DNA from 2 places in the Clostridium sp. CM037 genome. Region 2 is predicted to be linked to the other one. Evidence: riboswitches for the same ligand, from Rfam matches in the RefSeq annotation. Region 2 holds a riboswitch; the other holds the start of a gene.
What was found. A riboswitch is a leader RNA that binds a small molecule or an ion and turns the genes downstream of it on or off. The one in region 2 is predicted to bind lysine.

Region 1 (6,574 bases), 1.1 Mb from region 2:
TCTGAAATGTCATTAAACGTATAATTCTTCAAATACTTTTCTTAATGTTTCATTTTCTCTTAACTCTTCAAGAGTTATTTCAGCATGTCCTTTAGTGTATCCATTCCCTACGATCATAGTAACGTCTTTACCTACACCTTCAGCTCCAAGCGCCGCTTTTGTAAAGCTCGTAGCCATTGAGAAGAAGTACACTATTCCGTCATCTTTTACTGGTAAAATTGATGACATTTCAGTATTTGGAACATTAACCATGTTAATTGCTACATCTACTTCACATCCATTGTTGTGCTCTAGAGTAGTGTTCATTACATCAATAGCGTTTCTAGCATCTCCAATAACTATTTGCATTTTTAGACCTAATCTTTTTAATCTCGCTTTCTCTTCTTCATTTCTTACAATGCCTATAACGTTTCCTGTTGGTCCTACTCTTTTAACTGCTTCATAAGAGCAAATCATTCCTGATTTTCCTGCTGCGCCTAGTAAAAGAACTGATTGACCTGGTTTAACAAGTTTAGCAACTTGAGCTGGTGCTCCTGCAACGTCTAACGCTGCTAATGCTAGATTTTCATTCATGTCTTTTGGAAGTTTTGCATATAATCCACTTTCAAATAAAATAGCTTTCCCTTTTATTTCAACTCTATCGATATCTGGTTTTATATCAACAATTTTTTCTATTTTTAAAGGAGTTAACGATAGTGAAACTAATGTAGATATTTTGTCTCCAACCTTAAGATCTGTTGTTCCTTTTAAAGCTTCGCCTATTTTTTCAACTGTTCCAATAAGCATTCCACCTGAACCTGTTACAGGATTTTGCATCTTTCCTTTTTCAGCTACAATTTCCATAATTTTAGCTTTTATTTTTTCAATGTCATGTCCTGCTTCTTCCTCTATTTGAGTAAAGCTAGCTGAATCTATGTTTAAAGCCTGAACATCAATTAAAATTTCATTATCAAATATATTCATATCATTTGATATTTTAGTTGCTGGTTGTGGCAATGCACCTTTTGGTTCAAGTGACCTGTGAGTTCCGTATTTACATCCTTTGTTCATAATAAATTCCTCCTATACATCCATTATTTTTAGATTTTCTGATATTATTAATTCAGCTTCAGTAAGTGATTTAACTTCTTCAACTGTTGTATCTTTATGAATTTCAGTAAGTACAAGTCCCTTTTCAGTAAATTCCATTACTCCAAGTTCTGTAACTATAAGGTTAACTTGTGCCTTTGCTGTTAATGGTAGCGTACATTTTTTTAATATTTTAGGAGTCCCTTTAGCTGTATGTTGCATTGCAATAATAACCTTTTTGGCTCCTACTACTAAATCCATTGCTCCACCCATACCAGGAACCATTTTACCTGGCACAATCCAATTAGCTAAGTTTCCTTCCTGATCTACTTCCAATGCTCCAAGAACAGTCATATCAACGTGCCCTCCTCTTATTAAAGTGAAAGACATTGCGGTATCAAAGTATGCTCCGCCAGGAAGTATTGTAGTAAATTGACCACCTGCATTAGTTACATCCTTGTTTTCTTCTCCTTTTGCTGGAGAAGCTCCCATTCCAACCATTCCATTTTCTGATTGGAGAGTAACATGGACGCCTTCTGGAATATAATTCGTAACTAATGTTGGAAGCCCTATGCCCAAATTAACAAGTTGTCCATCTTTTAATTCTTTACCAATTCTTTTTGCAATAATTTGTTTTGCAATCTTGCTATCTGTAATCATATTAGTTAGCCTCCCCTATAATATAATCAACCAATACACATGGAGTCACAATATTATCTGGATCAAGTTCGCAGACTTTAACAATTTTTCCAGCTTCCATTATTACGATTTCTGCAGCAGTAGCTATAATTGGATTAAAGTTTTTTGTTGTTCCATAATAAACTGCATTTCCAATTTCATCTACGGCGCTTGCATAAACAAGTGCTAAATCAGCTTTAATTGGAAGTTCTAATAGATATTCTTTTCCTTCTATTGTAAGTTTTTGTTTTCCTTCTTCTATCATAGTACCAACTCCTGTAGGGGTAAGCACTCCACCAAGCCCAGCTCCCGCTGCTCTTATTCTTTCAATTAGTGTTCCTTGTGGCACAAGTTCTACTTCCATTTTCCCTTCTGTCATAAGTCTTCCCGTTTCAGCATTTGTTCCTATATGAGATGCCACAACTTTTTTAACTTGACCGTTTACTACAAGTCTTCCTATGCCTCTATCTACATAGCTTGTATCATTTGCTATTATAGTTAAGTTTTTTACATTTGTTTCTATTAATAGATCTATCATCTTTTCAGGTGTTCCACAGGCTAAAAATCCACCTATCATTATTGACATTCCATCTTTGAGTAATGGCCTAACTTGTTCTAAAGATACAACCTTATTCATTTATTTTACCTCCTCTTATTTATCTTGAAGATATAACAATTATCAGTTTTATATTTTCTTTAAACCCAATATCTCTCTTGCTTCTTGTGGAGTGGCAATTTCTCTGCTAAGTTCTTTCGCAAGTCTAACTACTTTTTCTACTAATTCTGCATTTGATTTAGCTGGTATACCTTTTTCAATATATACATTATCTTCAAATCCAACTCTTACATGACCACCCATTACAATAGTCACCGCTGCCATTTGAAATTCAAATCTACCAATACCTGATACAGTGTAAGTACTTCCCTCTGGCACGCTTCCTGCCATAAATACTAAATCTCTTGGCGAAGCAGTTATCCCACCATTTACACCCATAACAAAATTAAAATGCATTGGTGTTTTTATAAAACCTTTCTTTTGAAGTCTTATTGCCATATCTACCATGCCCTTATCAAAAACTTCAATTTCTGGTTTTACACCCATTTCAATCATCTTTTTACCAAATTCTTTAATAGTGTTTTCAGTATTTACGAATACATCATCGCCACCAAAATTACAAGTACCTGCATCTAAAGTTGCCATTTCTGGTCCTAAATCAACTGGTTGTAGTCTTTCTGCATTACTCATTCCAACAGCTCCGCCTGTTGATGGTTGAATAATTGCATCCGGGCATCTTTCTTTAATAGCTTCCATACAAGCTCTAAATCTTTCCCTGTCTTGAGTAGGTGTTCCATCATCTTTCCTTACGTGTAAATGAATGATGCTAGCTCCTGCTTTATAAGCTTTTTCCGCTTCTATTGCCACTTCCTCAACAGTATAGGGTACGTTTGGATTATGTTCTTTTGTAACTTCCGCTCCAGATATAGCTGCAGTAATTATTAATTTTTCCATGTGCTACCTCCTTATAGTGCTTCGTGGTACAAAAATAATTACTATCTACCATAATATTTATGATAAGTTATATATATTATGATAATTTTTCACAAACTTATTTAGCAACTAAAATATTAACCACTAGGTGAAAAAGTTTACATTAATTCTCTTGCATATTATTTTCTTTGGTTTTCTTTTAGAACTACGCAAGTTCCGCTTGCCTTACAAACTATTATTGGTTCCTCTAATACATCACAAGCTGAATCATTTATATCTGGTCTTGGTACTATAACTTTTCTTGCTTCGAAAATCATTTTTCTTGATGAATTCCCTATCTTCACTATTTCTCCAACAGCTTCTATATAGTCTCCTGCATAAACTGGTGCTAAAAATTCTACAGCATCGTATGCTTTGAATAATCCTTCATCACCATCGTTCATAATTAAAAGTTCTGTAGCTACATCCCCAAATAATTGAAGCATTCTTGCTCCATCTACTAAATTTCCACCGTAATGTGCATCATGTGCACTCATTCTTAACCTTATTAAAGACTTCATTTTATTTTCCTCCTCGTTTATTGTAGTTATTTACTTTGTAATTTTCAGGAATTTTGTAAAAAACAACAAATCTGTATTGTGTATCTTTTAGAAAATGCCTTATGTCAATTTATTTTGAAATAAAAAAAGGCACTGAATTTTCAGCGCCTTAATTAACCAAAGTACTAGGTCTATTAATGCAATGAAAAAATATCTTTTCATTACATAAATAGCTCTCCATAAGAATTCTTATGGCAGTGATAGAAATACTACTTTCTATCCCCAAGAATATATTGAAGAACCAAAATATTCTTTCGGCAAACAAATACTTCATTTTTGACATTGGATGTTCATATCCTTATCATTCAAAAATTACCTCTTTATCTGCACCTCTATTTATGTGAAACTATTAAATTTTATTTTTAACTCTTAATTAATTATAATACGTAAACGTTTCAAATGCAATATTTTTTTAAAAAAATACTTTTTTAGTAAAAAATATTTTTTCTTAGTTATTATTTTCTTTTTGCTTTATTTACTTCCACTATCTTGCTTACTATATAGTCATATCCATTTTCAGAATGCGGAATCATGCAAGTTGAGCAATCTTTAACACCATTTACGAATTTCCCATTACCACCACACTCCTCTAGAAAATATAGTGGACAATAGCAAAATAGACAATTAAATTTTTCATCATTTTTAACCTCATGGCATGGGAAATATTCGCAATCTTTATTTCTGAAAAATTTATAGTTATTATTCATTTTTACCCCTCCTTTAATTTTTAGATTAGTTTCGCAATCTAAAAAGTTACCACATTATATATATCTATATCTTCTAATACTGTTTGTTCTAAAATAGATTCTTCGGGGAATTGCTTATTCAAAATTTGTTTAAACTTTTTAAGTTGCTCCTCAGAAAGTTCTGCTTGCTTTGGCAAATTATTTTTTTCCTTAATAATATTGCCTGCTTCTAATTTATATATAAATTGGTCCCCTATAATATTTATATTATTTTTATCATCAAATTTTAAATCTCCAGTTATGTCACTATTTATGCTTGTCTTCTTTAAATCACTTATTGATTTTCCATCATTATTAATTTTAGCTACATTAATATAAGCATTTACTTCACCATTCGAATTCTTTGAACCTGAAAGCAAACTTCTAAAGGCAAGCATTTTACCATCTTTAGATATCACTCCATCATATATTTCTTCCTTATCATCTGTACTTTCAAAAATTTTATTACCATTAATATATAGATTGGCCCTAGGTTTTGGAAATATATGAGGTGTTACGCTATAAAGAATGCTTTTTTTATTTATAATAATATCTCTTATGGTGCCTTCGCATGATATTAACTCCAATTTGTTTTTTATGTTATATACCGCATAACCTGAAGCTGACGGATTAATATGACCCGTAATCAAAATATTTTCATTATCTATCCACTTGAGTTCAATAATTTGTTGAACATTTTTATTATTTATGTTAATCTCCGTTGATTTTTCAGTTTTAATATCATAAACAATTATATGCGGGGGATTTATTTCTTTTTCTTCATTAAAAGCTCTAAAAACTATTTTTGTTTTATCTGGAGAAAGCTTTAATAGATCTTTTGAATTTGAATTATCCCCTAAAGATTTAATCTGTTCATTTATTTCATCATAAAGATAAACATTATTATTCTTCTCGAATGCTATCTTTGTTAGCTTAGCATTTTGATCCTTACTTTTAATTTCGGTATCTTTACTAGATATAGCCTCTATATTTTTGCTCGGATTTTTATTAATTTTATTTAAATAAGCCATCAGTGTCCCTATGCTTAGAGATAAACACATCGCTATAATGAGTAACTTTAATTTTTTTTTCGTTATTTTTTTATGGCCCGTCATAATTTTGCTCCTCGTTTAAATTCATAACAATTAATATTTTAAATAATTGAAACATAGATTATTATACTCCACTTATATTAGTGTATCAACTGGAATTTTTTAATGTTTTACACTGTTATTTATATGTTTACAATTTAAAAATATACAATGTTTATTTTCTCTTTGAGTTATGATTTTTTTGTAAATATTAACAATGATTTATCCGTACAAAAGTAATAAAAGGCATTAGTTTAAATTTAAACTAATGCCTTTTATTACTTTTGAAATGATTTTCGCATTTGTTATAGATACTTCCCATAAATTCTACCTTCCGGTTTAAACAGGTATCTATCTTCATTTTTAAATTTATTATTATTTTTTTACTTGCTCATTGCTGCTAAACAAGTTCTTTGCCCATGTTAAAAAGCCCTTCTTTTCTTCTTTTATCTCTACAACTTTTTTATCTTCTTTAGTTGCCTCGATCTTTACTTTTATCCCATCAGTTTTCATAACGAATTTAACTTTACCATCCATCTTATCGCCTACACCTGAAAATGTACCATAATTATTAGATATTTTTACAAGTTCATCTTTCACATCAATAACATCTCGCACATCTCCCATTTTACTGTCAATTTCGCCACTTATCTTTTGAATACCCTCTTTATCGAATTTTTTCATATTTTCATCTAATTCTTTATTTCCATTTGCTAATTTATCGGCACCTTCTTTTAATTTTCCTGACCCTACAGAAAGCTCACCCACTGATGAATTTAATTTACTTGCTCCTTCTGTTAATGGTTTTATTCCCTCATTATTTAATTTCGTTAAACCATCTGCAACACTTTGAGATCCTACCACTAATTTATTAGTACTTTCTCCCATAACTTTTGTTCCTGCACTTAAATCTTCAGCTGCAGT
Region 2 (6,574 bases):
TGTTTTCACAATGGGCGCAATGGCTTTTGAAATTTTGGGTAACAACTATAACCATAATATTGAGCAATGCAAAGCTTCAAAAACATTTTCAAACACTAAATTTAAGTTATTGAAAGTTTTCTCTTTGTTACAGTATAGTATCCACACTTATAGAAGTGAGAGACTTTCCTTTTAAAATGTCGTTAATAATAATGCCATCTTCCATTCTAATGATTTTATGACAGAATTCAGCAATTTGTTCATCGTGGGTAACCACTATTATGGTAGTATTATTAGTTTCATTAATATTTTTCAACATATTAATAATATTTAAACTGTTATTCTTATCTAAAGAACCTGTTGGTTCATCTGCTAAAATAACATCTGGCGTATTTACTAAATCCCTTGCTATTGCAACCCTTTGTTGTTGACCACCAGATAACTGAGTAACTTTTTTATTTGCATATCCATCTATACCAACTTCTTTTAAATGTTTTAATGCTAATTTTTTAATTTCATGTTTATTTAATTTTTTATTCTTACCTAAAAGTAAATTTCTATATAAAAGAGGCATTTCAACATTTTCTATAACGTTATAATCTGTGATTAAAGAAAAATTTTGAAATATAAATCCCATCTGGGTATTTCTTATTATAGCTAATTCTTTATCTTTATAATTTGTGATATCCTTACCGTCAAATATGTAGTTTCCGCTAGTACATTTGTCTAAACACCCAATTAAATTTAATAATGTTGATTTCCCAGAGCCTGATGTGCCTAAAATAGCAATCATCTCACCTTTTTCTATATTAAAATTAACCTTATTTAAAGCGTGTACAGTTTCTTGTTTATCTCCATAGTCTTTCATGATATCTATTAGTTGTATGTAACTCAAAATTAATTCCCCCTTATTAAATCAACAATATTTTTCTTTAATATATAATATTTATATATTAAAAATGTTATAAACACTAGAGTAAGAGAGATAACAAAAGAAGGGATAATAGATTTAATAATTGATAATGGGGTTAAATTCATTTTTGCTATATTATTTATAATAATTAGAATAAGAATAGATATAAAATTAGTTATAATTAGTGACAAAGATATTTCTCCACATACTAATCTTGATAATTCTTTACTTGTTGATCCTACTGCGAATCTAATCCCGTATTCTCTCTTTCTAAAAGTAATATAACTTATTAATATACCTATAAATCCTATGAAGGATAAAACACATAATAAAAACGAAAATGTTAATGTCATCATAATCCAAGGTTTACTTATATTGTATATTCGAGTTATCAATTCATTAACTTCAATATAATCAAGCAATGTATTCCCATCCTTGAGTTTTGAAAAATAAGTTGTAAATTTATTTAAGTCATGTACGTTTTTCGTTGAAACAACTGTATTACTAGATTTCATTTTAAAATCAGTAATCTCATCATAAAAGTATTGTTTATCAAATGGTATAATAATGGAATCCCTTAAAGAAATAATCGATGATTTATCACCTATCCTAGAATTCCAAAAAACAGCATTTTTACTTATTATTCCTATAATTTTCAATTTGAAATCTTTTGATTGGTTATTTTGCGACATTTTAGTAGTAATTACATCCCCTACATGCCATTTGTTTGATAAATTATTACTAATAACAATTGGAATCTCATCTTGATTTTTTTTGTAGCTAAAAATTTTATCGCTACCTTTACAAATATCGATATTATATAAATCAATAGCACCTCTATTGAAAAAAATAGCATTAATCTCACTTTGATCGACTTTAACTTTGTTTATAGAATAACTTCCGATTTTATCAACCATTTTATTATTTGAAATTTCTTCATATATTTTGTTAATTGAATTCAGAGGATCTTCATTTTGTGAACCTACCGACATTCTAAGTAGTACTGATGTATCTTTACTAACTAATTTATTAATGCTATCTTTTACTTCTATGTTTTTATTTATTAAAGTAAAAGCAAAATTTAAAGATATAAATACTATAATTAATTGAAGAAAAACTAATTTAAACTTTATACCTTGCTTTATTATAGAGTTAATTAATATTCGTAATCTAAACATACTATTCCCCTTTTAATTCTGTTATAAGATTTAACTTAAAAAACTTTTTCACACTTATTATTGATATTAAAAAGCTCATTATAAGAGTAGTTAAAGAAGTTACTATTATATTTAAATAACTAAATTGTATATCTTGTATATTTAAAATATGTGTAAAATTGTTTTTAACAAATGGTATTAATAAATTTGCAGCTATAAACGCAGAAATAATAGCACATAATGATACTAACATAAGTTCGATAAATATTTGTTCCCAAATTATTTTTCTGTTTGCACCTAAGGCAATACTAATTAAAATATTTTTTTTGTTTTTTAACATTAAATAAAACACTAAAATAATTATATTACTTACTGATACTAATACAATTAAACAGCTTACAAATGTAGTTATAGACACATTAGTATAAAACTGGGATAAGTCTTCGCCTATTTCAACTTGAGTTGCTTTTATATTTGGTAACATATTAACATCATTTAATATTTCATTCATTTCATTTTTACAATTATTATTGTTTTTGAATAAATATATCTGAATTGTTTTTATGTTTTTTTTCATTTTATCAGGTAAAGATTCTAATGGAATAAAAACAGAACCTAGATAATTAGAATAATTACTTAATTTACCGACTGTACCTATAATTTTAAATTTTCCCCCACCTAAATTAATATAATTGTTTTCACTTATTTTATTAGTTTCTACACCTTTACCAATAACGGCAATTTTAGCTTTTGACTTACTTTCATTTGAGTTTAAATATCGACCGTGGACAATTGTGGGAATCCATTCTGGTGTTTCATTAAATATTACTGGTTGAATTGGGATTTCAAATATTTTATTATCTACAGTTTTCTCTCCAATCAAACCGTCTATTCTAATTGATGTTATTTTTGAATATTTTTTTAAAATATTCGTTAAGTTATCATAATCTATTTCATTTGAATCATTATTAATATTTACAGAAATCAACTGTTGGTGTTTTATATTACCGTTTGTATAATCAACAGTCATATCTTTGCTACATTTTAAAAAAGTAAATCCAAATGAAATAACTAACAAAGCTGAAAAATAACCTATATATATCAAAAAATAATGAAAAAGATTGCTCTTTATTTTTCTTGAAATTAATTTAAACATTGCTTCACTCCACCATTAAGTTTATAGTATTAGAAATAAAATATATTTGATTTCCTTTTAATGTTTAATATAAAGTACTTGTCCATTATATTTGATATTAACTGCGAATATTGTAACATTATGTATAAAAAAACATTTTTCTTAAAACTTTTGGTGAGGGAGCCATACGTGTACGGTCACATTGTGACTACATCGTTGTTTATAGGTGTTATATCAATCCTGTTTATTTTTTGAGATATTTCATATATTATTTTTATAATCTCCTTGAAGTATCTTCTAGCAGCATTACCATGTTATATTTCGTAAAATATATTGGTTTATTTTAAGTTACCTATCCCATAACTTTGGTACTTCAATAGACTTACGTCCTTTATATTTCCCCTCTGTTACTGCAATTAATATGGCTTCCTTTAATGATATAAATATAATGACACTTTCAAAGGCCCATTAGTTTGCGCTCGTCTACGGTATACCGTAAACGAACTAAAAAAAGAGCATTTCTGCTCTTGATATCCTAATAATTATTTTTACTTTAACTATACTAGGAAAATACATATCCCCATAAATTATATTTACAGATTAAATTCCTCTGCAACAACCCTTATAGCCTTTAATTTGTCTCCAGTTTTAATAGCACAAGTAATTCTTATTTCTGATGTAGTAATCATTTTAATTTCAATATTGTTTTTGTTAAAAACCCTAAACATTCTAGCTGCTACTCCAGAGGTTGTCTTCATGCCCAGCCCCACCACTGAAAATTTGGTTATCTCCTCATCAACTATAACTTTATTATCTGCTATTAAGTTATCTATAATTTCTAAACTATCCTTTAAGCTTTCTTTTGGTATAGTAAATGATACACTTACCTTTGCATCTATAGGTGATGTTTGACTTATCATATCTATATTAATTCTTTTACTTCCTATAGCTTCAAATATAGTAGACAATATATTTACATCTTTAGGTATACGCTGAAGTGTTACTGCAACATCCTCATCACTAGTTGCTATTCCTGTTACTGGTTTACTTTCCATATTCATATTTTTTACCTCCTTAATTACAGTTCCTTTAATATCACTATTACTGAGCCCTACATATATAGGTATACTATATTTTTGGGCAAGTTCTATAGACCTTGAATGCATTATTTGAGCTCCCAAACTTGCTAGCTCAAGCATCTCTTCATATTCTATTTCATCTAATTTTTTAGCCACACTGTATGCTCTAGGATCTACACTATATATTCCAGAAACGTCCGTATATATTTCACATCTACCTTTAAGCTTCACAGCCAAAGCAACTGCAGTAGTATCAGATCCACCTCTGCCGAGTGTTGTAATATCCCCTTCTCCATTTATTCCTTGGAAGCCAGCAACTATTACAATTTTTCCTTCTTTTAAGCTTTTTTTGATCTTGCCACCGTGTATATCTTCAATTAACGCTTTACCATATTGTCCACTAGTCTTAATCCCAATTTGGTATGCAGTATAACTTATGGCATCATATCCAAGTCCCTTAATTGCCATGGCGAGTAGTGCACTTGAAATTATTTCACCTGTTGATAATAGAACATCCAATTCTCTCTTATCTGGTTTTTCTCCTATACCTTTTGATAGAGATAATAAATCATCTGTAGTGTCCCCCATAGCAGATACTACTATAACTAAATCTGTATCTTCATTTTTCCTCTTTACTATACTTTGTGCAATCCCTTTAATTTTCTCTGTAGTTCCTACAGATGAACCTCCATATTTTTGAACAACTACTGCCATAATCAAATCACTCCTATTAATTATCACCTTTGGTGCTATTTATCACCTTTTGTGAGATTTAGAACTCTTATATATTGTTCCAAAAAAAATAAATACAGCAAAGGAACACCTTTGCTGCATAAAATACATGTTTTTATACAAACTTCGTGTACCTTGTAGCTCACCACTGAACAATCAGTGACAATTTTACATATATTATATGTAATCTCAGAAAATAATTTCACCAAATACATTTTCTTCGGCCATAGCTCCTTTTCTTATTCATCTTAGCCTGTCAGCTCCGAACAAGTACTCTTAGATACAGCACCTCTACCCTAGGTAGTTTACTTATTAAATTAGTTATTATATTATCACAGTATGTTTATAAGTACAAGCATTAATTACAGATGTTCTTACTAAAATATCTATCTCCCCTCTCAGGCAGTATTGCAACAATGTTCCCACCTTCAATGGTTTCTCCAAGTTTTATTGCAGATACTATGGCAGTCCCTAAAGAACTGCCTACAAATAGCCCCTCTTTACATTGTATCCTTAATTGATAGCTGCAGTTTTGCGAAGATATTTACACCTTCTTTTACACCCAAATTATTTAGCTTAATAAGTGGTGTATTTCCTATAATATTTAATATACTATTTATATATCTCACTGCTAACACCTCTACTAAGAACTAATTTTGCATATTCTTTTGCACCATCTAAGGAATGATCTCTATAATTTCCACATTGAACTTCATTGGCTGCTGGGATTTCCTCTGTTTCTATTACCTTTTTTAATCCATAATTTAGTGCTTCTATAACCCTATCTACACTGACATCATTCCATACGATCATGTAAAAACCTGTTCTACATCCCATAGGTGAAATGTCTATAATTCCGTCCATTACTTCTCTCATATATCCAGCAAGCAAATGCTCTAAAGTATGGATAGCTGATATATTCATAAACTCCTTGTTTGGTTGCATAAATCTTAAGTCAAACTTTGTTACTTTATCACCCTTTTTCCCTATCTTTACCTCACATTTTCGTACAAAAGGTGCCACAACCTTTGTGTGATCTAATGAAAAACTTTCAACTTTAATCATTTACCCTTACCTCCTTATTTGCTACTGCGATGAAAATGCCAGTTTCAGTATATTCGCCTTTGCTAGAATAACCTTTGCATCTTAAATCTGTATTCTCAATGTTAACTATATTAAACCCTGCGCCAGTTAACCACTCTTCCATCTGATTATTTGAAAAACCAAGCCATTCGTCAAACATTTCAGTCCTTGCCCACTGCCCATTATGCTCTTCTACATCCGATATTATTAAAGTCCCACCTTTTTTAATTATTCTGTGCATCTCTTCAATAGCCTTTTTAGCATCGCTCACATGATGAAGAGCCATATTAATGAAGACCACATCTACAGATTCATCAAACAAAACCAAGTTGTCTATGGATGATTTTATTGGATATACATTATCGAATTTTTTAGTTTCCATTAATTTTTTGGATTCTTTAAGCATGTTTACTGATTGATCTATAGAAAACACAATGCTTGCATCTAAGGCCAGTGCTAAGGATAAAAATCCAGCGCCGCATCCGAGATCAGCCAC

Region 1: it holds a riboswitch for lysine, as region 2 does, so the genes downstream of both, kal (3-aminobutyryl-CoA ammonia lyase) here and ACWJKP_RS03840 (aspartate kinase) in region 2, are expected to answer to the same signal.

The regions. Positions count from the first base shown of each region.
Region 1 covers NZ_CM143650.1:3,932,592-3,939,165, forward strand. The annotation lists gene kdd (L-erythro-3,5-diaminohexanoate dehydrogenase) at 13-1,050, opposite strand; gene ACWJKP_RS18840 (3-oxoacid CoA-transferase subunit B) at 1,063-1,728, opposite strand; gene atoD (acetate CoA-transferase subunit alpha) at 1,730-2,383, opposite strand; gene kce (3-keto-5-aminohexanoate cleavage enzyme) at 2,432-3,256, opposite strand; gene kal (3-aminobutyryl-CoA ammonia lyase) at 3,415-3,795, opposite strand; lysine riboswitch at 3,997-4,177, opposite strand; gene ACWJKP_RS18860 (cysteine-rich small domain-containing protein) at 4,290-4,541, opposite strand; gene ACWJKP_RS18865 (hypothetical protein) at 4,580-5,674, opposite strand; gene ACWJKP_RS18870 (hypothetical protein) at 6,026-6,574, opposite strand, start outside.
Region 2 covers NZ_CM143650.1:766,489-773,062, reverse strand. The annotation lists gene ACWJKP_RS03860 (hypothetical protein) at 1-175, shown strand, start outside; gene ACWJKP_RS03855 (ABC transporter ATP-binding protein) at 128-874, opposite strand; gene ACWJKP_RS03850 (FtsX-like permease family protein) at 877-2,070, opposite strand; gene ACWJKP_RS03845 (FtsX-like permease family protein) at 2,072-3,205, opposite strand; gene ACWJKP_RS03840 (aspartate kinase) at 3,778-4,977, opposite strand; lysine riboswitch at 5,126-5,297, opposite strand; partial or broken gene ACWJKP_RS03835 (cysteine synthase) at 5,354-5,497, opposite strand; gene ACWJKP_RS03830 (hypothetical protein) at 5,496-5,624, opposite strand; gene ACWJKP_RS03825 (S-ribosylhomocysteine lyase) at 5,608-6,060, opposite strand; gene ACWJKP_RS03820 (class I SAM-dependent methyltransferase) at 6,053-6,574, opposite strand, start outside.